4 regions of the Serratia sp. Ae19-1 genome follow, and region 3 is predicted to be linked to each of the others. Evidence: predicted binding sites of a transcription regulator. Region 3 holds the regulator's gene; each other region holds the start of a gene.
The links. Region 3 encodes PhoB, which activates phosphate uptake and scavenging genes when phosphate is short. Its sites were predicted from a motif close to CTGTCATAAAACTGNCNNAT; they were not measured.

Region 1 (4,211 bases), on a different contig from region 3:
GGTGTGTACGCGGAAGTCGGATTTGCCCATCGGGAAGCGGCCAGGGTAGCCCTGCACCTTCTTGCCGTTTTCGATTTCAAAGCCTTCGGTGAACTTCAGCGATTTGATCTCCGCCAGCGTAAAGTCGATGGCGTAGTAGCGGCCGTCTTTACGCGCGCGATCCGGGAAGCGTTCGGCGACGTCGGTGACGCGATCGAGGTAGTGGTCGTGCAGCACCACCAGCTCGTTGTCTTTGGTCATCACCAGGTCTTGCTCGAGGTAATCGGCGCCCTGCGCATAGGCCATCGCCTTCGCCGGCAGGGTGTGTTCCGGCAGGTAGCCGCTGGCGCCGCGGTGGGCGATCACCACTTTGTCCGCCGCCTGCGCGGTGCTGACCATTGAGGTGGCGAGAATGATTCCTGTCAGCAGGGCTTTGACTTGAGTCCGCATTCCGTTTTCTCCGTGTTGTTGGGGGCAGGGTAGTAAAAAGGCCGCAGGGCGGCCTTTAAATCATGCAAAAGTCGTGTGACGGTTAGCCGCGCTTGCCGGCAGCAATTTCCGCGTGGTGTTTCTTCTCGTTCAGCATGGTCAGCAGCAGCAGGATAACCGCCAGCACGCCGCCGCCGATCATCACCATAAAGCCGCCGTCCCAACCGAAGAAGTCCACGGTGTAACCGACGATGGCGCTGGCCGCAACCGAGCCGCCCAGGTAGCCGAACAGGCCGGTGAAGCCTGCGGCGGTGCCGGCGGCTTTCTTCGGCGCCAGCTCCAGCGCATGCAGGCCGATCAGCATGACCGGGCCGTAGATCAGGAAGCCGATGACCAGCATACAGATCATGTCCACGGTCGGGTTGCCGGCCGGGTTCATCCAGAACACCACGGTGGCGATGGTCACCAGCGTCATGAAGAACACGCCGGTGGCGCCGCGGTTGCCTTTGAACACCTTGTCCGACATCCAGCCGCACAGCAGAGTGCCCGGAATACCGGCGTACTCATACAGGAAGTAGGCCCAGGAAGACTTGTCCAGCGCGAAGTGCTTCACTTCTTTCAGGTAGGTCGGCGACCAGTCCAGAATGCCGTAACGCAGCAGGTAGACGAACACGTTGGCGACCGCGATGTACCACAGCAGCTTGTTCGGCAGGATGTACTGCATGAAGATCTGCTTGGCGGTCAGCTCTTCTTCGTCTTTTTCGCTGTAGTCGTCCGGATAGTCGTTTTTGTACTCTTCAATCGGCGGCAGGCCGCAGGATTGCGGGGTGTCGCGCATCAGGGCGAAGGCGATCAGGGCCACCAGGATGGCGCCGAAGGCCGGCATGTACAGCGCCGCGTGCCAGTCATTGAACCAGGCCATACCCAGCAGGAACAGCAGCGGCGGCAGGCCGCCACCCACGTTGTGGGCGCAGTTCCAGATGGAAACGATGCCGCCGCGTTCTTTCTGCGACCACCAGTGCACCATGGTGCGGCCGCACGGCGGCCAACCCATGCCCTGGAACCAGCCGCACAGGAACAGCAGGACGAACATGATGGCGATGCTGGAGGTTGCCCACGGCACGAAGCCCATGAACAGCATTACCGCCGCCGCCAGGATCAGACCGGCTGGCAGGAATACCCGCGGGTTGGATCGGTCGGAGACCGAGCCCATGATGAATTTGGAGAAGCCGTAGGCGATGGAGATGCCCGACAGCGCGAAGCCGAGGTCACCGCGGCTGAAGCCTTGTTCGATCAGGTAAGGCATGGCCAGGGTGAAGTTCTTACGCACCAGATAGTAAGCGGCGTAACCGAAGAAGATCCCCAGGAAAATTTGCCAGCGCAGCTTACGGTAGAGCGGGTCTACCTTATCGCTCGGCACACGGGCGATGTGTGCGGCCGGCTTAAAAATACTCAACATGAGCGCCTCCGATGGCTTTATCTGTTATCACATCAATATGACCTTTTACGTTCATTTGATGATTGAGCGGATATCGAATGTGGTGTTTTTGTGTTCCATAACGAGCGCCATTGTCATCAAATACGCCTGGTGTCGCTGTGACGAATGGCGCAATTGTTACACTTTCATGAAACCACGGCGGATTTTGAGCGATTCGTTAACGTTATGAAATAGAAAAACGTCCAAAAATCGTGATTATGATCACATTGATGGTTTTTTGTGGACATTTTTATTTCGTTTCATGTTCGTTCTTGTTCCTTATCAAACAAAGACCCTAATAACCGTGGCTCAATAGGCTCATAACTACCGATCCTGAGGGAGCGAAATGAGCAGCTATTTTGACGGCGGCGAAACGGATGTGATCATCATCGGCGGCGGCGCCACCGGCGCAGGCATTGCCCGCGATTGTGCGCGGCGCGGCTTGCGCTGCATTTTGCTGGAGCGTCATGACATCGCCACCGGCGCCACCGGCCGCAACCACGGCTTGCTGCACAGCGGCGCGCGCTATGCGGTGACTGACGGCGAGTCGGCGCGCGAGTGCATCGAAGAGAACCGCATCCTGAAACGCATCGCGCATCACTGTATCGAGCGCACCGATGGGCTGTTCATCACCCTGCCGCAGGACTCGCTGGAGTATCAGCAACAGTTTATCGCCGCCTGTCGCCAGGCCGACATCGACGCCGAAGCGATCGACCCGCAGCTGGCGCTGCGGCTGGAGCCGGCGGCTAACCCCGCGCTGATCGGCGCGGTGCGCGTGCCGGACGGCACCGTCGATCCCTTCCGGCTGACCGCTGCCAACATGTTGGACGCGCGCGAACACGGCGCGCAGATCCTGACCTACCACCAGGTGGTGGGATTGTTGCGCAGCGGCGATCGGGTGACGGGCGTGCGCGTTTACGACCATCAGAGTCAGCGGCGCTATGAGCTGCACGCGCCGGTGGTGGTCAATGCCGCCGGCATCTGGGGCCAGCAGATCGCCGAATACGCCGATTTGCGCATCCGCATGTTCCCGGCCAAGGGGGCGCTGCTGATCCTCGGCCATCGCATCAACAACATGGTGATCAACCGCTGCCGCAAACCGGCGGACGCCGACATCCTGGTACCGGGCGACACCATCTCGCTGATCGGCACCACCTCGACCCATATCGACTACGACCAAATTGACAACATGCTGGTGACCCCGCAGGAGGTGGACATTCTGATCCGCGAAGGGGCGCTGCTGGCGCCCACTCTGGCGCAGACCCGCATTTTGCGCGCCTACGCCGGGGTGCGGCCGCTGGTGGCCAGCGACGACGATCCCAGCGGGCGCAACGTCAGCCGCGGCATCGTGCTGCTCGATCACGCCGCCCGCGACGGGCTGGAAGGGTTCATCACCATCACCGGCGGCAAGCTGATGACCTACCGTCTGATGGCGGAGTGGGCCACCGACAAGGTGTGCGAAAAGCTTGGGGTAAACAGCCCGTGCACCACCGCGCAGGACGCGTTGCCGGGATCCCGTCAGTCGGCGGAGGAAACGGTGCGCCGCGTAGTTTCTCTGCCCGCCAGCATTCGCGGTTCGGCGATTTACCGGCACGGCGATCGCGCCAGCCAGGTGCCGGCGGCCGATCGGCTCGACACCAGCCTGGTGTGCGAATGCGAGGCGGTGACCGCCGGGGAGGTGCGCTATGCGGTCAATTCGCTGACCGTCAATAACCTGGTGGATCTGCGCCGCCGCACCCGCGTCGGCATGGGCACCTGCCAGGGGGAACTCTGCGCCTGTCGCGCCGCCGGGCTGTTGACGCGCTTTAACGTCAGCACGCCGCAGCAGTCCATCGCGCAGCTGTCGCAGTTCCTCAACGAACGATGGAAAGGTGTTCGGCCGATCGCCTGGGGCGATGCGCTGCGCGAGAGCGAATTTACCAGCTGGGTTTATCAAGGGTTATGCGGGCTTGAGGCCCAGGCCGACAAGGGGCAGGAGGCGGATGATGCGATTTGACGTAGTGGTGATTGGCGGCGGCCTGGCGGGCCTGAGCTGCGCCATTGCCGTGGCCGAGCAGGGCAAGCGCTGCGCGGTGGTCAGTTCTGGCCAGAGCGCGCTCTACTTCTCCTCCGGTTCGCTCGATCTGTTGGCGAGATTGCCGGACGGCACGCCGGTCGAGATGCCGTTGGCGGCGTTGCCGCAGCTGGCGCAGCAGGCGCCGCAGCATCCGTATTCTCTGATTGGCCCCGGCCGGGTGGCGGCGCTGTCCGCCGCCGCGCAACGGCTGCTGGAACGCTGCGGGCTGAACCTGCAGGGTGAGGGGACCAAAAACCATCTGCGCATTAC
Region 2 (4,211 bases), on a different contig from region 3:
CAGTACAAAGCGCTGATGGGCACCGAAGGCGTCAATATCGAGTTCACCGCCGACGGCATCCGCCGCATCGCCGAAGCCGCGTGGCAGGTCAACGAAAGCACCGAGAACATCGGCGCGCGTCGTCTGCACACCGTGCTGGAGCGTCTGATGGAAGATATTTCCTACGATGCGAGTGAAATTAATGGCCAATCCATTACAATTGATGCGGATTACGTGCGCAGTCATCTGGATGAACTGGTGGCGGATGAAGATTTGAGTCGTTTTATCCTATAATCGCTCAATCATTGTCTTGTCAGTCATCTGTGTGGGAGGCATTGCCTCCCACAATTATTTCTAACGGACACCGCAACTTACTGACAGAAGCGAAACATGAGCTCATCAACCTCCACCACTCCGATCTCCGCCTGGCTGGAAAGTCTACGCCCCCGCACCCTGCCGCTGGCCTTTGCCTCCATCGTGGTCGGCTCGGCGATCGCCGCCTGGCACGGCAGCCTGAAACCTGAAGTGGCGCTGCTGGCGCTGTTGACCGCCGGCCTGCTGCAGATCCTCTCCAACCTGGCGAACGACTACGGCGATGCGGTCAAAGGCAGCGACAAAGAAGATCGCATCGGGCCGTTGCGCGGCATGCAAAAAGGCATGATCACCCAGGCGCAGATGAAACGGGCGCTGGTGGTGACGGTGGTGCTGATCGCCCTCGCCGGCTGTTCGCTGATCGCCGTCGCCTGCGAGCAACCCAGCGACGTGGTGGGCTTCCTGGTGCTGGGCGGGCTGTCCATCGTGGCGGCCATCACCTACACCGTCGGCAACAAGCCCTACGGGTATTTGGGGCTGGGCGACATCTCGGTGTTGGTATTCTTCGGCTGGCTGAGCGTGGCCGGCACCTACTATCTGCAAACGCACACTTTCGACAGCGTCGTGATGCTGCCGGCCACCGCCTGTGGCCTGCTGGCGACGGCGGTGCTCAACATCAACAATCTGCGCGATATCGAGAGCGATCGCGAGAACGGCAAGAACACGTTGGCGGTGCGTCTCGGCCCGCACAAGGCGCGCATTTACCATGCCCTGTTGCTCGGCGGCGCGGTGCTGTGTTTCGCGCTGTTTACGCTGTTCAATCTCCACGGCCCGTGGGGTTGGCTGTTCGTGCTGGCGATCCCGCTGCTGGTGCGCCACGGCCTGCGCGTGCTGCGCGATCCGACACCGGTCGGCATGCGGCCAATGCTGGAGCACATGGTCAAGGCGGCGCTGCTGGCCAACCTGCTGTTCGCCATCGGCGTGGCGCTCAGTTAAAAACTGATGATTTTGCCAACAGGGCGAATAAAGGGATATACTGAACATTCCAGCGGCAAACAGACGTAAAATCCTATGAAATACGATACTTCCGAACTTTGCGACATCTATCATGAAGAGGTGAACGTTGTTGAACCTCTGTTCTCCAATTTTGGCGGGCGTACTTCATTTGGCGGGCAGATCACCACGGTGAAATGCTTTGAGGATAACGGCCTGTTGTTCGATCTGCTTGAAGAAAACGGCCGCGGCCGCGTGCTGTTGGTCGACGGCGGCGGTTCGGTTCGCCGGGCGCTGGTCAACGCCGAGCTGGCACGCCTGGCCGCCCAGAACGAATGGGAAGGCATCGTGGTGTACGGCGCGGTGCGTCAGGTGGACGATCTGGAAGAGCTCGACATCGGCATTCAGGCGATGGCGGCGATCCCGGCGGGAGCCGTGAGCGAAGGCGTGGGCGAAAGCGATATCCGCGTCAACTTCGGTGGCGTCACCTTCTTCTCCGGCGACCATCTGTATGCCGACAACACCGGCATCATCCTCTCCGAAGACCCGCTCGACATCGAGTGATTTTCGGTCATGAAAAAGGGCGCCTGAGGCGCCCTTTTCGTTGCTGCATGGCGTGAGGAATCAGACTTCTTCCATCTTGCCCAGCAGCGCGCGCAGGCGATCTTGCCATACGTGCTGTTCTTCTTTCAGCTGTTGGTTTTCGCGCACCAACGCTTCGTGGTTGCCGGAGGCAGCCTGAACTTCCTGCGACAGAGAGTTGTTTTTGTCTTTCAGCTCTTCAATTTCCATCTGCAACAGAGTGATGGTATCAATCGCCTGCTGTACTTTTGCTTCCAGTTTCTCAAATACTTCAAATGACATGCTTCAGTCCCCTCATGATAGCAAGGCGTACATCTATAAGTAGCGGCCGCAACGTCGGCTGCAGCGACTGCGAATATTGCATCGCGCTCAGTGACGCGCGCCGTTACGGAAGGCGCGCAGTCTCGATTCGTTAAAAACGATTGTAAGTAGCCAGTCTCCGCCTGTCTAGCAACATACCGGATCATCGCGCAGTCTGTTGCAATTTTCCTGCCCCCGCCATCAGCAAAAACTGAAAATCCCCGCCGCCGTCGCCGCGAGTTGTTAACAGCCCTCGCTAAACCACTGGTCAGATCACACTTTTATGGCTCAGAAAGAACACTAAACGACGCGAAATCGCTCAATTTTATGACGCGCCACACACATTTTGATTTCGCTATTTCTCGTTTATGTTCGTTAACGATAAATTTACATCACGTCCTTATTCAATAATTGGACGAGATGAAAAAAACTGTGCCCATAGGCCGGATGTATACCCAACTGAGCCTATAAACCAACAACCGCCGTTTTGCAGGACACCAACATTATGAGCCAAACCACCAGTCCGACATTAAAAGGCCAGTGCATCGCCGAGTTCCTCGGCACGGCGCTGCTGATCTTCTTTGGCGTAGGCTGCGTTGCCGCACTGAAACTGGCGGGCGCCAGCTTCGGCCAGTGGGAAATCAGCATCATTTGGGGCCTGGGCGTCGCCATGGCCATCTACCTGACCGCCGCCATTTCCGGCGCGCATCTCAACCCGGCGGTCACCCTCGCGCTGTGGCTGTTCGCCTGCTTCGACGGACGCAAAGTGGTGCCATACATCATTGCGCAAGTCGCCGGCGCCTTCTGCGCCGCCGCGCTGGTCTACGGGTTGTACTACAACCTGTTCTTCGACTTCGAAGCGGCTCACCATATGGTGCGCGGCAGCAACGAAAGCCTGGAACTGGCCGGCATCTTCTCAACCTACCCTAACGCGCACATCTCCGTCGGCCAGGCCTTCCTGGTGGAAACGGTGATCGCCGCCATTCTGATGTGCCTGATCCTGGCGCTGACCGACGACGGCAACGGCATTCCGCGCGGCCCGCTGGCGCCGCTGCTGATCGGTATTCTGATTGCCGTGATCGGCGCCTCCATGGGACCATTGACCGGCTTTGCGTTGAACCCGGCGCGTGACTTCGGGCCAAAACTGTTCGCCTACCTGGCCGGCTGGGGCAAAGTCGCCTTCACCGGCGCACGCGACATCCCGTACTTCCTGGTGCCGATCTTCGCGCCTATCGTCGGCTGCGGCCTGGGCGCCTTCGGTTACCGCGCGCTGATTGGCCGCCACCTGCCGTGCGACGTCTGCGTGACGGAAGAAGAGTCCGACGCCAAGGCTCAGCAGCGTAAAGCGTGATTGGTGCAGTTTTAAACGGTTAACAACAGCAGGATAATTACCATGACTGTAGAAAAAAAATACATTGTCGCACTCGACCAAGGGACCACCAGCTCACGCGCCGTCGTGCTCGATCACGACGCCAACATCGTTGCGGTATCGCAGCGCGAATTCCCGCAGATCTACCCAAAAGCCGGCTGGGTTGAGCACGACCCGATGGAGATCTGGGCGTCGCAAAGCTCGACGCTGGTAGAAGTGCTGGCGAAGGCCGACATCAGTTCCGATCAGATCGCCGGCATCGGCATCACCAACCAGCGCGAAACCACCATCGTCTGGGAAAAAGAGACCGGCAAGCCTATCTATAACGCCATCGTCTGGCAGTGCCGCCGCACCGCCGACATCTGCGAGAAGCTCAAGCGCGACGGCCTGGAAGAGTACATCCGTCACAACACCGGCCTGGTGGTTGACCCGTACTTCTCCGGCACCAAGGTGAAGTGGATCCTGGACAACGTCGAAGGCGCCCGCGAACGCGCCAAGCGCGGCGAACTGCTGTTCGGCACCGTCGACACCTGGCTGGTGTGGAAGATGACCCAAGGGCGCGTGCACGTTACCGATTACACCAACGCCTCACGCACCATGATGTTCAACATCCACGAGCTGGACTGGGACGAGCGCATGCTGGAAGTGCTGGATATCCCGCGCGCCATGCTGCCGA
Region 3 (4,211 bases):
AGCGCTTTCCTGCCCGCTCAGCGCCGTCAGCTGTTCGACCAGGGAGTGGCGCTGTTCGTCGTTCAGCAGCTCGATACCGCTGGCGCGCTGATGCAGCCCATCCAGATCGGTTTTGGCCTGTTTGTGGGATTCGAACACCTGTTCGGACAATCGCCCGTAGATTTCGGTGCCGGTCAGTTCTTCCAACAGCTCGGCGCGATCGTTGGCGTCGGCGTTGAGGAAGGCGGCGAACTGCCCCTGAGACAGCATCATCGACTTGGTGAAGCGGCCGAAGTCCAGCCCGGTGATGGCGGCGGTGATCTCCAGCTTGTCGCGCACTTTGTCCGCCAGGATCTTGCCGTCTTCGCGGCGCGCCAGTTCGACTTTCGGCGCCTGCAGGTTGCCGTCCGGCGCGTTTTTGGCGCGGCGCTGACTCCAGAAGGCGCGATAGCCGACGCCCTTGACCTCGAACTCGACTTCCGCCAACGATTCGGCGGTATGGCGGGTCATCAGTTCATTCTGGCTTGGCGTGACGTTGAGGCGCGGCGTCTGGTGGTATAGCGCCAGGCAGATGGCGTCCAGCAGGGTGGTTTTGCCCGCGCCGGTCGGGCCGGTAATGGCGAACAGACCGTTGCTGGCGAACGGCTCGGCGGTGAAGTCAATCTTCCATTCGCCCTGCAGCGAGTTGAGGTTTTTTAAGCGCAGGCTGAGGATTTTCATGGGTTGTTCTCCTCGGCGTTGTGCTGCACCGCATCGACCACCTGGCGGAACATTTGGCGCATCCGCTGTTGGCGCGTTTCGGGCAGCTCAGTCTCCTGCGCCAGGCGCCGCTCGAACACTTCATTGACGCTCAGTTCGTTGAGCGTTTCCTTATCCTGCTGTGCGATCGCCTGGCGGCGCTGTTCTTTGCTGCGCCGCAGCAGCACCACTTCCACCGGTAGCTCGTCTGCCAGCAGCTGAATGCGGCGCTGGATGTCGCTGAGGTAGTCCTGCGTCGCCACTTCGATATCCAGCCACACCGGCAGCTCACCGTCATAATCGGCAAACTGCCGCAGCTGCCGTTCGATCTCGGCCAGATCGCCTTTGATCAGCTGCATGGGCTGAAACTGCGGGATCGTTAACGCTTCCACCTGCTGCAAAGCGCCGTCGGCGAAATCGACCATAAAGACGCTTTTGGCTTTGCCCAGTTCATCGAAGCTGAGCGGGATCGGCGAGCCGCTATAGCGAATGTGCTCCGATTTGGCGACGTTCTGCGCGCGGTGGATGTGGCCCAACGCGATATAGTCGGCGGGAGGAAAGGCCTGCGCCGGAAAGGCGTCGAGGGTGCCGATATAGATGTCGCGCACCGAGTCGGAGGTGGTGACGCCGACGGTGGTCAGGTGGCCGGTGGCGACGATCGGCAGCGGCAGGCCCAATTGGTCGCGGTGCTCGCAGGCCGCCTGATACAGCGTTTGGTAATGTTCGGCGATGGCTTCCTGTAACGCCTGCTGTTTCTGCGCGCCGGATTCGCCGGCGCGGCTGGTGAGCAGATCGCGTGGCCGCAAGAACGGGATGGCGCACAGCACCGCGCCCGGCTGGCCGTCGCGCCGGTTCAGCACCAGGATCTGCTGTTCGGGGGCGCTTTGCGCGCTCGCGATCACCGTGGTGTTCAGGCAGGAGAGCAGTTCACGCGATTCGTTCAGCGTCGCCACCGAATCGTGGTTGCCGCCCAGCACCACCAGTTGGCAGCCGGTGCGCTGCAGTTCCACCACGAAGCGGTTGTACAGTTCGCGGGCGTAGCTGGGCGGCGAGCCGGTATCGAATAGATCCCCGGCGACGATCAGCGCATCCACCTGCTGCTGCTCTACCTGTTTGATCAGCCAGTTCAGAAAAGCCTGGTGCTCGGCGGCGCGGCTTTTGGTGAAAAAGTACTGGCCAAGGTGCCAGTCAGAGGTGTGGATCAGGCGCATGACACTCCCGGGTGCAAAGGTAATGGCGATGATTATAAAGGCCGCGGCGCCGGCTGTCCCGGCGCAATGGCGAGGGCAGCGGAATGATTTTTCTTTACTATGGGAAATAATCGCTATGCTTACTGCCTATAACAGCCGCTTTTTTTCATAAAAGTGTCACAAAACTGACGCATAATGGCGCCCGCAAAGTCGCTAACACATTGGCAGGATTGACGATGGCAAGACGCATACTGGTGGTGGAAGACGAAGCGCCGATCCGTGAGATGGTGTGCTTTGTGTTGGAACAGAATGGTTACCAACCGTTGGAAGCCGAGGATTATGACAGCGCCGTGACGCGCCTGTCTGAGCCGTTCCCTGATTTGGTGTTGCTCGATTGGATGCTGCCCGGCGGTTCCGGCATTCAGTTTATCAAGCATATGAAGCGCGAAGCGCTGACCCGCGATATCCCGGTGATGATGTTGACCGCGCGCGGCGAAGAGGAAGACCGGGTGCGCGGCCTGGAAGTGGGGGCGGATGATTACATCACCAAGCCGTTCTCGCCCAAGGAGCTGGTGGCACGCATCAAAGCGGTCATGCGCCGTATTTCACCGATGGCGGTGGAAGAAGTGATTGAAATGCAAGGACTGAGCCTGGATCCGTCCTCCCACCGCGTGATGGCGAACGATCAGGCGCTGGACATGGGGCCGACCGAGTTCAAGCTGCTGCACTTCTTTATGACCCACCCGGAGCGGGTTTATAGCCGCGAGCAGTTGCTTAATCACGTCTGGGGCACTAACGTTTATGTGGAAGACCGTACCGTTGACGTGCATATCCGTCGGCTCCGCAAGGCGTTAGAAACCAGTGGGCATGATAAAATGGTTCAAACCGTTCGGGGCACCGGCTACCGGTTCTCAACGCGCTACTGATCGCGCCGCGCTGGAGAATATGCCGTGTTAGAACGTCTGTCGTGGAAGAGGCTGGCTCTGGAGCTGGCTCTTTTTTGTCTGCCCGCCTTACTGCTGGGGCTGATTTTCGGTTATCTGCCCTGGTTCCTGCTGGCCTCAGCGCTGGCTGCGCTGGTGTGGAATTTCTACAACCAGCTCAAACTCTCCCATTGGCTGTGGATCGACCGCAGCATGACGCCGCCGCCCGGCCGCTGGAGCTGGGAGCCGTTGTTCTATGGCCTGTATCAGATGCAGCAGCGCAACCGCCGCCGCCGCCGCGAGCTGGCGCTGCTGATCAAGCGCTTTCGCAGCGGGGCCGAATCGCTGCCTGACGCGGTGGTGATGACCACCGTCGAAGGCAATATCTTCTGGTGCAACGGCCTGGCGCAGCATCTGCTCGGCTTCCGCTGGCCGGAAGACAACGGCCAGCACATCCTCAACCTGCTGCGTTATCCGGAGTTCAGCCACTATTTGCAACAGCAGGAGTTTTCGCGCCCGCTGACGCTGCAGTTGAACAACGAACATTACGTCGAATTCCGCGTGATGCCCTATTCCGAAGGGCAACTGCTGATGGTGGCGCGCGACGTCACCCAGATGCGCCAGCTGGAAGGGGCGCGGCGCAACTTCTTCGCCAACGTCAGCCATGAGCTGCGCACGCCGTTGACGGTGCTGCAGGGCTACCTGGAAATGATGGGCGACGAAGAGCAGGACGGCTCGCTGCGTAGCAAGGCGCTGAGCACCATGCAAGAGCAGACCCGCCGGATGGACGGGCTGGTCAAACAGCTGCTGACGCTGTCGCGCATCGAGGCGGCGCCCAATGTCGACATGAACGAACGGGTGGATATCCCGCTGATGCTGCGGGTGTTGCAGCGCGAGGCGCAATCGCTGAGCGGCGGCAATCACGAGATCGCTTTCCGGGTGAACGAACAGCTCAAAGTGTTCGGCAATGAAGACCAGTTGCGCAGCGCGGTGTCTAACCTGGTGTACAACGCGGTCAACCACACGCCGAAGGGCACCCATATCGAAGTCAGCTGGCAGCAGACGGCACATGGTGCGCAGTTCCAGGTCAGCGACAACGGGCCGGGCATCGCCGCCGAGCACCTTCCGCGCCTGACCGAGCGTTTTTATCGCGTCGACAAGGCCCGTTCGCGCCAGACCGGCGGCAGTGGGCTGGGGCTGGCGATCGTCAAACACGCGCTCAGCCATCACGACGCGCGGCTGGAGATCCTCAGCGAACCGGGGATCGGCACCCGCTTTATCTTTACCTTACCCAACCGGTTGATTGTTCCGGCCGCTTTATCAGAGAATGCGGTGAAAAATTAACGCGAGACACCGGTATGACCCGAATTACCCGAGGGCT
Region 4 (4,211 bases), on a different contig from region 3:
CGGCACCCTGTGCGGCGAACCGCGCGCCAGCGAAGGCAGCATCATCTTCCTGGATCAGGACATCACCCAGTGGCAAACCTCGCGCATCATGCGCGAGGCGGTGGCGATCGTACCGGAAGGGCGGCGCGTCTTCTCGCGCATGACGGTGGAAGAAAACCTGGCGATGGGCGGCTTTTTCGCCGATCGCCAGCAGTATCAACAGCGCATCGAACGGGTGTTCACTCTGTTCCCGCGCCTGCTGGAGCGGCGTAACCAGCGCTCCGGCACCATGTCCGGCGGCGAGCAGCAAATGTTGGCCATCGGCCGCGCGCTGATGAGCCAGCCGAAGCTGCTGCTGCTCGACGAGCCCTCGCTAGGGCTGGCGCCGATCATCATCCAGCAGATCTTCGACATCATTCAGCAGCTGCGGGAAGAGGGCATGACCATCTTCCTGGTGGAGCAAAACGCCAATCAGGCGCTGAAATTGGCGGACCGCGGTTATGTGCTGGAAAACGGCCGCGTGGTGTTGGAAGATACGGGGGCTGCATTGTTAGCCAACGAAGCAGTGAGGTCGGCGTATCTGGGCGGTTAATCCGCCCCCCTACGAATTAAAATAATCAGGTACGAGAAGAAGAAATGAAGACAGAAGGGTTACTCGCGCAGCGCATCGTTAACGTAAAAAGTTCGGCCATCCGTGAATTGCTTAAGCACAGCAAGATGGAACACGTCATTTCGCTGGCGGGCGGCATCCCCTCTGATGCGCTGTTCGATTTCGAAGGATTGAGCATCGCCACGCAGCAGGCGATCACCGAACAGCCGAAAAGCGCGTTCCAGTATGGCTTGACCGAGGGCAGCCCGCTGCTGCGTGAGCGCATCTGCGCGCTGTGCGCCGAGCGCGGCGTCACCGCTCGCGCGGAAGAGGTGATGGTCACCGCCGGCTCTCAGCAGGCATTGGATTTGGTGATGCGCGCCATCGTCAATCCGGGCGACGTGTTCGTGGTGGAGCGCCCGACCTACCTGGCGGCGCTGCAAACGCTGGAACTGGCGGAGGCCAACATCATGTCGGTTTCGTCCGACAGCGACGGCATGGTGGTGGAAGAGTTGGCCGAGCTGCTGAAAACCCAGCGCATCAAGGGCGTGTACGTGGTGCCGAACTTCGGCAACCCCAGCGGCATCACCCTGAGCGCCGCGCGCCGCGAACTGCTGGTGAAGTTGGCCGCCGAACATAACTTCCTGATCATCGAAGACGATCCGTACGGCGAGCTGCGCTTCACCGAAGAGCGCCACCCGACGCTGCATCAGGTGTCGCAGCGGGTGCTGGGCAACACCGACCACATCATCTATACCTCGACCTTCTCCAAGATCCTGGCGCCGGGCCTGCGGTTGGGCTGGGCGATCCTGCCGCCGTTCCTGCTGCATAAAGTGGCGATCATCAAACAGGCGGCGGATCTGCACGCCAGCGCGCTGTCGCAGAGCATCGTCGAGTGCTACCTCGGTTTGGGCCGCCTGCCGGCGCAGATCGACAAGATCCGCGCCGCCTACAAACAGAAGGGCGAGATCCTGGCCGGTTTGGTGGAACAGGAACTGGGCGACTACATCACCTTCGATAAGCCGAAGGGCGGCATGTTCCTGTGGGCGCGTTTCCGCCAGCCGTTCAACGCCACCGAATGGCTGAACGCCACCCTGCAGCAGGGCGTGGTGTTCGTGCCGGGGGAATACTTCTTCTCCGACAACCCGGATCGTTCGACCTTCCGCCTGTCGTTCGCCACCGCCACCGAGCAGCAGATGCAGGAAGCGGTGGCGCGTCTGCGCCGTTCGCTGTAATCCTCGCGGCGGCGGAGCACATGCCCGCCGCCGACATCAAACCGCCATCTTCACTTCACCTTGCCGTCATGTGGCTGTCATGTAACGGTTATTTTTCTGTCATCCGAGCATGGCATGTTATCCCCCGTCATCTTTCGAGCCGCAGCGTTGTTGGCTGCCCGGCTGCCCCCCTGTCACTTAGTTAGCTAAGCTCCAGGGTGCCAGCAGGTTGCCGCCTGGCTGCAACTCGAAAGCTATAGGGGGCACTCCCTCATCAAGAATTGATTCTTTTCGCTCACGCGCTTTTACACCAGCTTTTTTCAGGAGTTAGGCATGCTCACCTACGCTATTCGCAAAACTACGCTGTGCGTCGCGTTGACCCTGGCGGTCAGCACTCAGGCACTGGCGGCGACCGAGATCCCGTTCTGGCATTCGATGGAAGGTGAACTGGGTAAGGAAGTGGATTCCCTGGCGGATCGCTTCAACCAGACGCACAGCGACGTCAAGATTGTGCCGGTTTATAAAGGCAACTACGAACAGAGCCTGGCGGCGGGCATCGCCGCTTACCGCTCCGGCAAGGCGCCGGCGATCCTGCAGGTTTACGAGGTGGGCACCGCCACCATGATGGCCAGCAAGGCCATCAAACCGGTCTACGAAGTGTTCAAAGAGGCCGGCATCAACTTCGACGAATCGGTGTTCGTGCCGACGGTAGCCGGCTATTACACCGACAACAAGAGCGGCCATCTGCTGTCGCAGCCGTTCAACAGCTCCACGCCGGTGCTGTACTACAACAAAGATGCCTTCAAGAAGGCCGGCCTGAACCCGGATCAGCCGCCGAAAACCTGGCAGGAACTGGCGGCGGATACTGCCAAGCTGCGCGCGGCCGGCATGAAATGCGGCTACGCCAGCGGCTGGCAGGGCTGGATCCAACTGGAGAACTTCAGCGCCTGGCACGGCGTGCCGTTCGCCAGTGAAAACAACGGGTTCGGCGGTACCAACGCCAAGCTGGAGTTCAACAAGCCGCTGCAGGTCAAGCATATCGAGCTGCTCGAAGCGATGAACAAGAAGGGTGATTTCACCTACTTCGGCCGCAAAGACGAATCCACCGAGAAGTTCTACAACGGCGATTGCGCCATCACCACCGCCTCTTCCGGTTCGCTGGCGGACATCAAGCACTACGCTAAATTCAACTACGGCGTCGGCATGATGCCTTACGATGCCGACGCGAAAAACGCGCCGCAGAACGCCATCATCGGCGGGGCCAGCCTGTGGGTGATGAACGGCAAAGACGCCGCCACCTACAAGGGCGTGGCCGAGTTCCTGCAGTACCTGGCGCAGCCGGAAATCGCCGCCGAATGGCACCAGAAGACCGGCTATCTGCCGATCACCACCGCGGCTTACGATCTGACCAAGCAGCAGGGCTTCTACGACAAGAACCCGGGCGCCGACGTTGCCACTCGCCAGATGCTGAACAAGCCGCCATTGCCGTTCACCAAGGGCCTGCGCCTGGGCAACATGCCGCAGATCCGCAGCGTGGTGGATGAGGAGCTGGAAGGCGTGTGGACCGGTAAGAAAACGCCTCAGCAGGCGCTGGACGCCGCCGTGCAGCGCGGTGACGTGCTGCTGCGCCGTTTCGAAGCGTCGACCAAGTAATCCTGTGTCGCGGGCCCGGTAGACCGGGCTCGCATCTTCACGCCGATCCTCCCGCACCCGATTAATGGTTTAACGTCTATGTCATCTTCCCGTCCCGGTTTCGGCTGCAGCTGGTTGCCCTATGCATTAGTGCTGCCGCAGCTGCTGATTACCGCCGTGTTCTTTTTATGGCCCGCCGGCGAGGCGCTGTGGTATTCGGTGCAGAGTCTCGATCCGTTCGGCCTGTCCAGCCAGTTTGTCGGGCTGGATAACTTTAAGCAGTTGTTCCAGGATCCTTACTACCTCGACTCGTTCTACACCACGCTGATCTTCAGCTTCCTGGTGGCGGGCATCGGGCTGGCGGTCTCGCTGTTTTTCGCCGCGCTGGTGGACTACGTGCTGCGCGGCAGCCGCCTCTACCGCACGCTGATGATCCTGCCCTACGCGGTGGCGCCGGCAGTGGCGGCGGTGCTGTGGATCTTTCTGTTCAACCCCGGTCTCGGGTTGATCACCCACTTCCTCAATGGGCTGGGCTATAACTGGAACCATGCGCAAAACAGCGGCCAGGCGATGTTCCTGGTGGTGCTGGCCTCGGTATGGCAGCAGATAAGCTATAACTTACTGTTTTTCCTCGCCGCGTTGCAGTCGATCCCGCGTTCGCTGGTGGAGGCGGCCGCCATCGACGGCGCCGGCCCGGTACGCCGCTTCTTTCATCTGGTGTTGCCGCTGATCGCACCGGTGAGTTTCTTCCTGCTGGTGGTCAATCTGGTGTACGCCTTCTTCGATACCTTCCCGGT

Region 1: a site for PhoB is predicted at 2,021-2,040, ahead of glpT (glycerol-3-phosphate transporter). Genes of this name have one in related genera too.
Region 2: a site for PhoB is predicted at 2,481-2,500, ahead of AAIE04_RS08735 (MIP/aquaporin family protein). Genes of this name have one in related genera too.
Region 4: a site for PhoB is predicted at 1,878-1,897, ahead of ugpB (sn-glycerol-3-phosphate ABC transporter substrate-binding protein UgpB). Genes of this name have one in related genera too.

The regions. Positions count from the first base shown of each region.
Region 1 is NZ_JBCHWD010000002.1:392,310-396,520, reverse strand. Features, by position in the region: gene glpQ (glycerophosphodiester phosphodiesterase) at 1-429, opposite strand, end outside; gene glpT (glycerol-3-phosphate transporter) at 512-1,867, opposite strand; gene glpA (anaerobic glycerol-3-phosphate dehydrogenase subunit A) at 2,232-3,881, shown strand; gene glpB (glycerol-3-phosphate dehydrogenase subunit GlpB) at 3,871-4,211, shown strand, end outside.
Region 2 is NZ_JBCHWD010000002.1:713,863-718,073, reverse strand. Features, by position in the region: gene hslU (ATP-dependent protease ATPase subunit HslU) at 1-273, shown strand, start outside; gene AAIE04_RS08750 (1,4-dihydroxy-2-naphthoate polyprenyltransferase) at 370-1,287, shown strand; gene rraA (ribonuclease E activity regulator RraA) at 1,363-1,848, shown strand; gene zapB (septal ring assembly protein ZapB) at 1,909-2,148, opposite strand; gene AAIE04_RS08735 (MIP/aquaporin family protein) at 2,672-3,517, shown strand; gene glpK (glycerol kinase GlpK) at 3,560-4,211, shown strand, end outside.
Region 3 is NZ_JBCHWD010000001.1:122,429-126,639, forward strand. Features, by position in the region: gene sbcC (exonuclease subunit SbcC) at 1-699, opposite strand, end outside; gene sbcD (exonuclease subunit SbcD) at 696-1,928, opposite strand; gene phoB (phosphate response regulator transcription factor PhoB) at 2,144-2,833, shown strand; gene phoR (phosphate regulon sensor histidine kinase PhoR) at 2,858-4,174, shown strand; gene AAIE04_RS00670 (PstS family phosphate ABC transporter substrate-binding protein) at 4,189-4,211, shown strand, end outside.
Region 4 is NZ_JBCHWD010000002.1:362,392-366,602, reverse strand. Features, by position in the region: gene livF (high-affinity branched-chain amino acid ABC transporter ATP-binding protein LivF) at 1-571, shown strand, start outside; gene AAIE04_RS07085 (aminotransferase-like domain-containing protein) at 616-1,803, shown strand; gene ugpB (sn-glycerol-3-phosphate ABC transporter substrate-binding protein UgpB) at 2,116-3,435, shown strand; gene ugpA (sn-glycerol-3-phosphate ABC transporter permease UgpA) at 3,514-4,211, shown strand, end outside.